Ensifer sp. PDNC004: one gene and its partner. The main gene of each other region encodes a partner of the protein of the gene in region 2 in a complex. Links are inferred from orthologs where the notes say so. Each region holds a gene or a part of one and is shown on either strand. Other genes may lie near its edges.

Region 1 (3,284 bases), 2.4 Mb from region 2 along the record:
TCGATCGGCGGCAAGCTCGACCGTTTCTCCGGGCCGGCGCGCTATGCGTCGATGCTGCTTCTGGCCGACGAGATCTGGGCCATGGCCGAGATGCGCGCGAGCAACGGCAAGCTGACGCCTGCCTGGTATGCGGGACTTGCGGTGCCGTTCTACTGCGTCTGGGTGCTGACGAGCCTGGCAGGCGCCTTGCTCGGGGCCTTCCTGGGCGATCCGAAGGTCACGGGCCTCGATTTTGCGTTCCCCGCCGTCTTCATCGTGCTGGTCATGGGCTTCTGGAAGGGGCGCGAGACCGGGGCCGTTCTGGCTGCAAGCGCGCTCGCGGCGGTCATTACGCACCAATTGCTGCCGGGCGTCTGGTACATCGCTGCCGGGGCTGCGGCCGGCGTCGTGGTGGCGCTTCTCTCCGGCGCTCGCAAGGAGGCCCATGCATGACCGTCGACCTCAACACGCTGCTCGCAATTCTTGCCATGGCGGTTGCGACGATCGCGACCCGCATCGGCGGCCTCGTGCTGATCCGCTATGTGACGATCGGGGAAAACCAGAAGCGCGCGCTGGAGGCGATCCCGCCGGCCGTCCTGATGGCGGTCATCGCGCCGACGGCCTTCGTGACCGGTCCGGCGGAAACGATCGCCGCCGCCGCGACGGCGGTCGCCGCCATGCGACTGCCGCTCCTGGTGTCGGTCGCCGTCGGTGTCGTCTCGGTGGCGCTGCTGCGCCTCGTGTTCTGAGAGTTTGTGCCGGAGTGCGAGGCGCGCTTCGGAGAGAAAGGCACATGCCTTTTGAAATTGAGAGCGGGCTGGGAAACCGCAAACATTTTTCACAGCCCGCTCCGGCCGCCCCCAACGGAACTCTGAGCAATCCCTGGAAACGTGTGAAACGGTTTTCCGTCCGGAATTGCGTTCGTTCAAAGTGATGGAGCGCTTCACCGTTGCAAAGAAACAATGAAGCAGTCTAGTGTTCCTCGTACTGGGTGAAGGATGGGTCGGCGAGATCGGTGAAGCGCGTGAATTCCGACTGGAAGGCGAGCTTCACGGTACCGGTCGGTCCGTGACGCTGCTTGGCGATGATCACGTCGGCCGTGCCCTTCACCTGCTCCATCTTCATCTTCCACTCTTCGTACTTCGGATCGAACTCGTCGCGCGGCTCCAGGTTCTTCACGTAGTATTCCTCACGGAACACGAAGAGCACGACGTCGGCGTCCTGCTCGATCGAGCCCGATTCACGAAGGTCGGAGAGCTGCGGCCGCTTGTCTTCCCGGCTTTCGACGCCACGGGAGAGCTGCGAGAGCGCGATGATCGGAACATTCAGCTCCTTGCCGAGCGCCTTGAGGCCGGTGGTGATCTGGGTGATTTCCTGCACGCGGTTGTCGCTGGATTTGCCCGAGCCGGTCATGAGCTGGATGTAGTCCACCACCAGGCAGTCGAGGCCGCGCTGACGCTTCAGGCGCCGGGCACGGGCGGAAAGCTGGGCGATCGAGATGCCACCGGTCTGGTCGATATAGAGCGGCACCTTCTGCATCATCTGCGAGCAGGCGACGAGCTTTTCGAAATCGGCCTCGGAGATGTCACCGCGGCGGATCTTCGACGAGGAGACTTCGGTCTGCTCGGAGATGATACGGGTGGCGAGCTGTTCGGACGACATTTCGAGCGAGTAGAAGCCGACGACGCCGCCGTTCTTCGCCTTGAACGAGCCGTCCGCCTGGACTTCCGGCTCGTAGGCCGCAGCAATGTTGTAGGCGATGTTGGTGGCAAGCGAGGTCTTGCCCATGCCCGGACGTCCGGCAAGCACGATCAAGTCGGAACGCTGCAGGCCGCCCATCCGGCCATCAAGCGACAGGATGCCGGTTGAAATGCCCGAAAGGCTGCCGTCGCGCTCGAAGGCCTGGCCGGCCATGTCGATGGCGAGCGCCACGGCATCGTTGAACGACTGGAAGCCGCCGTCGTAGCGGCCGGTCTCTGCCAGTTCGAACAGACGGCGCTCGGCATCTTCGATCTGGCCCTGCGGCGGCATGTCGAGCGGCGCGTCATAGGCAATGTTGACCATGTCCTCGCCGATGGTGATCAGCGAACGGCGCAGCGCCAGGTCATAGATCGCCCGGCCATAGTCTTCGGCGTTGATGATCGAGACGGCGGCGCCGGCAAGGCGCGCAAGATAGGTCGCGACGGTGACGTCGCCCACCTTCTCGTCGGCCTTGAGGAAGGTCTTGATGGTGACCGGGTTCGCCATCTTGCCCATGCGGATGATGTCGCCGGCGACTTCGTAGATCTTGCGGTGCAGCGGCTCGTGCAGATGCACGGGCTTCAGGAAGTCCGAGACGCGGTAGTAGGCGTCGTTGTTGACGAGGATCGCGCCAAGCAGCGCCTGCTCGGCCTCGAGGTTGTTCGGGGCCTCGCGGTAGTGCTGGTCCGCCTGATCCTTGCCGATAGGGGATAGCTTTCGCGACGCTTCGTTCATTCGATTATCTCTGCCTCTGTCTGGTGTGGCACCGGTTTGCGTCTAAGCGCGGGCCGGGTCAAGTGCACGAGGGACACAGTCGCAGAGCGACGTCACCGCATCCGGCGCTGTTCCCGTTGTTCGACTGATCCACAGGCGGGGGTTCGCAAATGTGCGGATTATGCCGTCGTCACAAATTTGGTCGTTGACGCCGCGAATCACCCGAACCTCCCCGACAAGCCGAAGTGTAGCGCCGTCCTCCTCTGCCTCAAATCCGCATCTTGAAAATCCACCGCATTTGGATTAGATAGAGGCAATATAATTAGCATGCTAGTAATATGGAAAAGATACCAATGTATCAGCCGACCGTGAACCGCGAACTGTTCGATGCCTTGTCGCTGGTCAATCGCAAGCTGCGCGCCGTGTTCGATGCGCGCGTGAAGGAGAGGGGGCTGACGTTGTCGCGCGCCCGCGCGCTCTTTGCCCTGACGAAGAAGGACGGCCTCAACCAGCGGGAGCTCGCCGACGAGCTCGACATCGAGACCCCGACCCTAGTGCGCCTGCTCGACGGCATGGAGAAGCAGGGCTTCATCGAGCGGCGGGTTGAGGTCTCCGACCGCCGCGCCAAGCAGATCCATATGACCGAACTCGGCCGAACGGTTGCCGACGAGATCCTCAGGCTTGCCGACGAGATCCGCGCCGAAGTGCTGCAAGGCATCGACGCAGCCGAGCTTGTGGTGACGAAGCGGGTGATCCGGGCGATCGCCGACAATGTCCAGTCGCTGGCGCGGGAGTGAGGGCAATGGGTGCAGGCGCGACGGCCGCCGCAAACGACAACCGCCTCGCCATCG
Region 2 (3,290 bases):
TGGCAATCTCAAGGGCCCCGTCCTGTTCCTGGACCTCGACCTGGTCATCGTCGGATCGCTCGATGGTTTCTTCGAGCAGGGGGAACCGGACGACGTCATCCTCGCCCGCAACCAGACGACGCCGTTCGAGCGCCTCGGCCAGACCTCGATTTTCCGCTTTCCGGTCGGAAAGCTGGTGCCATTGCAGGAGAGGTTCCGCGCCGACCCGCAAGGCATTGCCGACGAGTACCGTTTCGAGCAGCGCTTCGTCACGCGCAATGCGCCGGGCGGAGCCAAACTCTTTCCCCGCCGCTGGGTCTTGCATTTCCGGCAGGACTGCCGCCGGCCGTTTCCGCTCAACTACTTCCTGGCGCCGCGCCTGCCGAAGGACGCACGCGTCGTGCTATTCCCGCGCAACATCCTGCCGCAGCATGCGATCGAGGGGCGCTTCGGCAAGAAGGACAAGGTCTCCACGCCGCTCGGCCATATCCTCGGGCTGTTTGCATCCGACCGTTACGAGAAGAATGCGTTTCGCTACCTGCGCCACTACATTCGCCCATCGCCGTGGGTGGCCGAACATTGGCGCGAATAGTCGAGACCTCGTCGAGAGCAAGCCTGCTTTCGCCGTGCCGGCCGAAAAATTCGAGCACCTAGCGCGCCGCCGGCCCCTTCACGCGGCCTGACAGCACGCCGAAGCCCTCGATGATCGCTTCCTGGTTTTCAAGCCGCGTCACTTCGTGCTGCACCTCCTGAAGCGTCCGCAGCAACTGCGGCACCGCTTCGAGGTCACCCTCCTCGGTCGCATAGGCCAGTTCACGCTCAAGCTCGCGCACCTGCCAATGCAACGCCTTCGAGCGTTGGTGCAGCGCCAGCGCCTGCAGATAGCCTTCGCGGGCGTCCTCAGGCGCAGCCGCCGTCGTCGCCGTCCAGAGCCTGGCATAGCGGATCTGCTGGTCGATCGCGCCGATCAGCGCGCCAAACCCCTCGCCCTGCAACTGTTCGAGCAGATCGTCGCGGTTGAGCCGTGGCCCCTGCGCGGCCGCAGCATTCAACACCGCCGCCCAGCAGCGCTGCAACTCGCGGTGATCGAACTCGATCGTCGAGATCTCGTCATACTCGTCGAACAGCAATTGCGGGTGGTTGACGATCGTAAGCGCCAGCACGCTCTCTCTCAGAAGCGGGGCCACCTGTTGTCCGCTGACCAGCGTCGAACGCGCCAGCCGATCGGAGATCGCCGTCGGCCCGCTCGCATTCGGTCCCCGTGCCTGACCGGCGCCACGCGCTCCGCCGCCGCCGCCCTGCCGGCCGCCACGTTCGAAGGGACGCCGCTCGCCCCGCCCTGACCCCGAGGATTGCAGGAAGGCGTGCAACCGGTCGCGCATGTCCTGGCCATAGTGCCGGCGCACGCTTTCATCGGCGATCACGGATGTCACCTGCTTCAGCCGCGCTTCGAGCTCGGCGCGCTTTTCCGGCGTATCGAAGGCACCGCCCTGGACCTCGCGCTGCCAGACCATCTCGGCGAGCGAACGGGCATTGGCGAGCACCTTGTCGAAGGGCCCGCGGCCCTCCTGGCGCACGAGATCGTCGGGATCCTTGCCGTCGGGAAGCATGGCGAAGCGGACCGAGCGGCCGGGCTTCAAGTGCGGCAGCGCCAGGTCGACGCCGCGGTTGGCGGCGCGAATGCCCGCCCCGTCGCCGTCGAAGCAGAGCACCGGCTGCGACGTCATCTTCCACAAGAGATCGAGCTGGTTTTCGGTGAGCGCCGTGCCGAGCGGTGCCACGGCGTTTTCGACACCTGCCTGGTGCAGCGCGATCACGTCCATATAGCCTTCGACGGCGATGATCGTTGCGGCCGCATCGTCGCCGCCGGGGTCGCGGGCGCCGCCTTGCGAAGCACGGCGCGCGCGGGCGAAATTGTAGAGAACGTTGCCCTTGTGGAAGAGCTCCGTCTCGTTGGAATTGAGGTACTTGGCCGGCGCGTCCGGTGACATGGCCCGACCACCGAACGCGATGACCTTTTCGCGCGACGACAGGATCGGGAACATGATGCGGTCGCGGAACCGGTCGTAGGAAACCGGCACGTCCGGCCCGTGCACCACGAGGCCGCAAGCCTCGATCTGCTCCTTGGCGACGCCCTTGCCGGCGAGATGTTCCTTGAGCGCATTGCGGCTGTCGGGCGCGTAGCCCAAACGGAAGGTCTCGATCGTGCGCCCCGTAAGCCCGCGCTCGCGCAGATAGGCGCGCGCCTTGGCGCCACCCGCCGTCTGAAGCTGGTCCTCGAAATACGCGGCCGCCATTTCCATCACGTCGAGCAGGCTCGTGCGTTCCTTCTCCCGGCGCTCGGCCTGCGGATCCGGCTGCGGCATGGCAACGCCCGCCATGTCGGCGACCTGCTGTACGGCTTCCGGAAAGCTCAGGCCTTCGAGATCGGTGAGAAAACGGAAATGGTCGCCCGAGACACCGCAGCCGAAGCAATGGTAGCGGCCCTTGCGGTCCTCGCAGTGAAAGCTCGGCGATTTCTCACCGTGAAAGGGGCAGCAGGCCCAATAATCGCCGCGCGAGACGTTGGTCTTGCGCCGGTCCCAGGTAACGCGCTTGGCAATCACGTCCGAAATCGGAACGCGATCGCGTATCTCGTCAAGAAAGGACTGTGAAAAGCGCATGGATACCTCTGGTCGATCCTCCATATAGGCGGCATGGCCGGCGGGCGCTACAACGGTGATCCTGCTTGCACGCTATTCACAGGAGCGAAACGGGAATCGCACACCGAATCACCAATCAAAAGTTGTGTATGAATATTTTCTAAGGACCAAAAGTAGCGCTTGACACCCCTTTGACGAAAAGGATCAATTCGCCGTCTCGAATTGGATCACTTGCCATGGCCGTTTCCGTCAAAGTGCTCGCCTCCAGTCCGGCTTTCTTCAGCGCGGTGCTGAGCTATGCGCGCGGCATGGTGGAGATGTATGCGGCAAACCCACGGCTCGCCTCGATCTTTGCCTCGCAGCAACGCTGGCTGATGGCCCAATCCGGCCTTGCGCTCTATCACGACCGCGATCCGGATGATCCCTCGAGCGGTCTCTACAGCGGCCGTTTCATCAACTATGCCGTCATGCACGGGATCGCCAGCCGCAACACCGCAGCATCCTTCGTGCAGGAAATGGTCGCCTACCGCTTCGCCCGCTACATCACGGTGCAGCCGGACAAACGCAGCCGGCCGCTGGAGCCTACCGAGGCGGCACTCGACTATGTCTGGAAATGGATGCAGTCCCATCTGGCCATCCTCGACTCCTCCGACGGCCAGTCGCGGCTGG

The links.
Region 1: the proteins of dnaG (region 2) and JVX98_RS16310 are in contact, whole or in part, in a crystal structure (PDB 2R6A), measured with the Geobacillus stearothermophilus proteins. The link is inferred for Ensifer sp. PDNC004 from one-to-one orthologs. Residues at the interface, in WP_049624496.1 of Geobacillus stearothermophilus: Lys456, Leu457, Leu458, Pro459, Ala460, Asn463, Ala464, Leu467, Leu535, Leu536, Ile537, Ala538, Gln544, Glu545, Asp548, Tyr549, His552; in WP_033016901.1 of Geobacillus stearothermophilus: Ser13, Glu15, Ala16, Gln18, Glu91, Leu92, Asp94, Ala95, Val96, Pro97, Thr98, Ala99, Ala100, Asn101, Tyr104, Tyr105, Ile108.

What each region holds. Positions count from the first base shown.
Region 1 is NZ_CP070353.1:1,656,982-1,660,265, reverse strand. Bases 204-3,172 are described here. They hold JVX98_RS16310 (replicative DNA helicase), read right to left. Parts: upstream 2,455-3,172; coding sequence 952-2,454; downstream 204-951. Other genes in these bases: JVX98_RS16305 (MarR family winged helix-turn-helix transcriptional regulator), read left to right, coding at 2,787-3,172; JVX98_RS16315 (AzlD family protein), read left to right, coding at 429-728; JVX98_RS16320 (AzlC family ABC transporter permease), read left to right, coding at 204-432. In the rest of the region: more of JVX98_RS16320, read left to right, coding at 1-203; more of JVX98_RS16305, read left to right, coding at 3,173-3,230; JVX98_RS16300 (MFS transporter), read left to right, coding at 3,236-3,284. UniProt on the Escherichia coli protein: The main replicative DNA helicase, it participates in initiation and elongation during chromosome replication. Travels ahead of the DNA replisome, separating dsDNA into templates for DNA synthesis.
Region 2 is NZ_CP070353.1:4,104,404-4,107,693, reverse strand. The notes cover bases 137-3,111. They hold dnaG (DNA primase), read right to left. Parts: upstream 2,643-3,111; coding sequence 630-2,642; downstream 137-629. Other genes in these bases: JVX98_RS28050 (hypothetical protein), read left to right, coding at 2,858-3,111; JVX98_RS28060 (hypothetical protein), read left to right, coding at 137-571. Also shown: more of JVX98_RS28060, read left to right, coding at 1-136; more of JVX98_RS28050, read left to right, coding at 3,112-3,290. UniProt on the Escherichia coli protein: RNA polymerase that catalyzes the synthesis of short RNA molecules used as primers for DNA polymerase during DNA replication.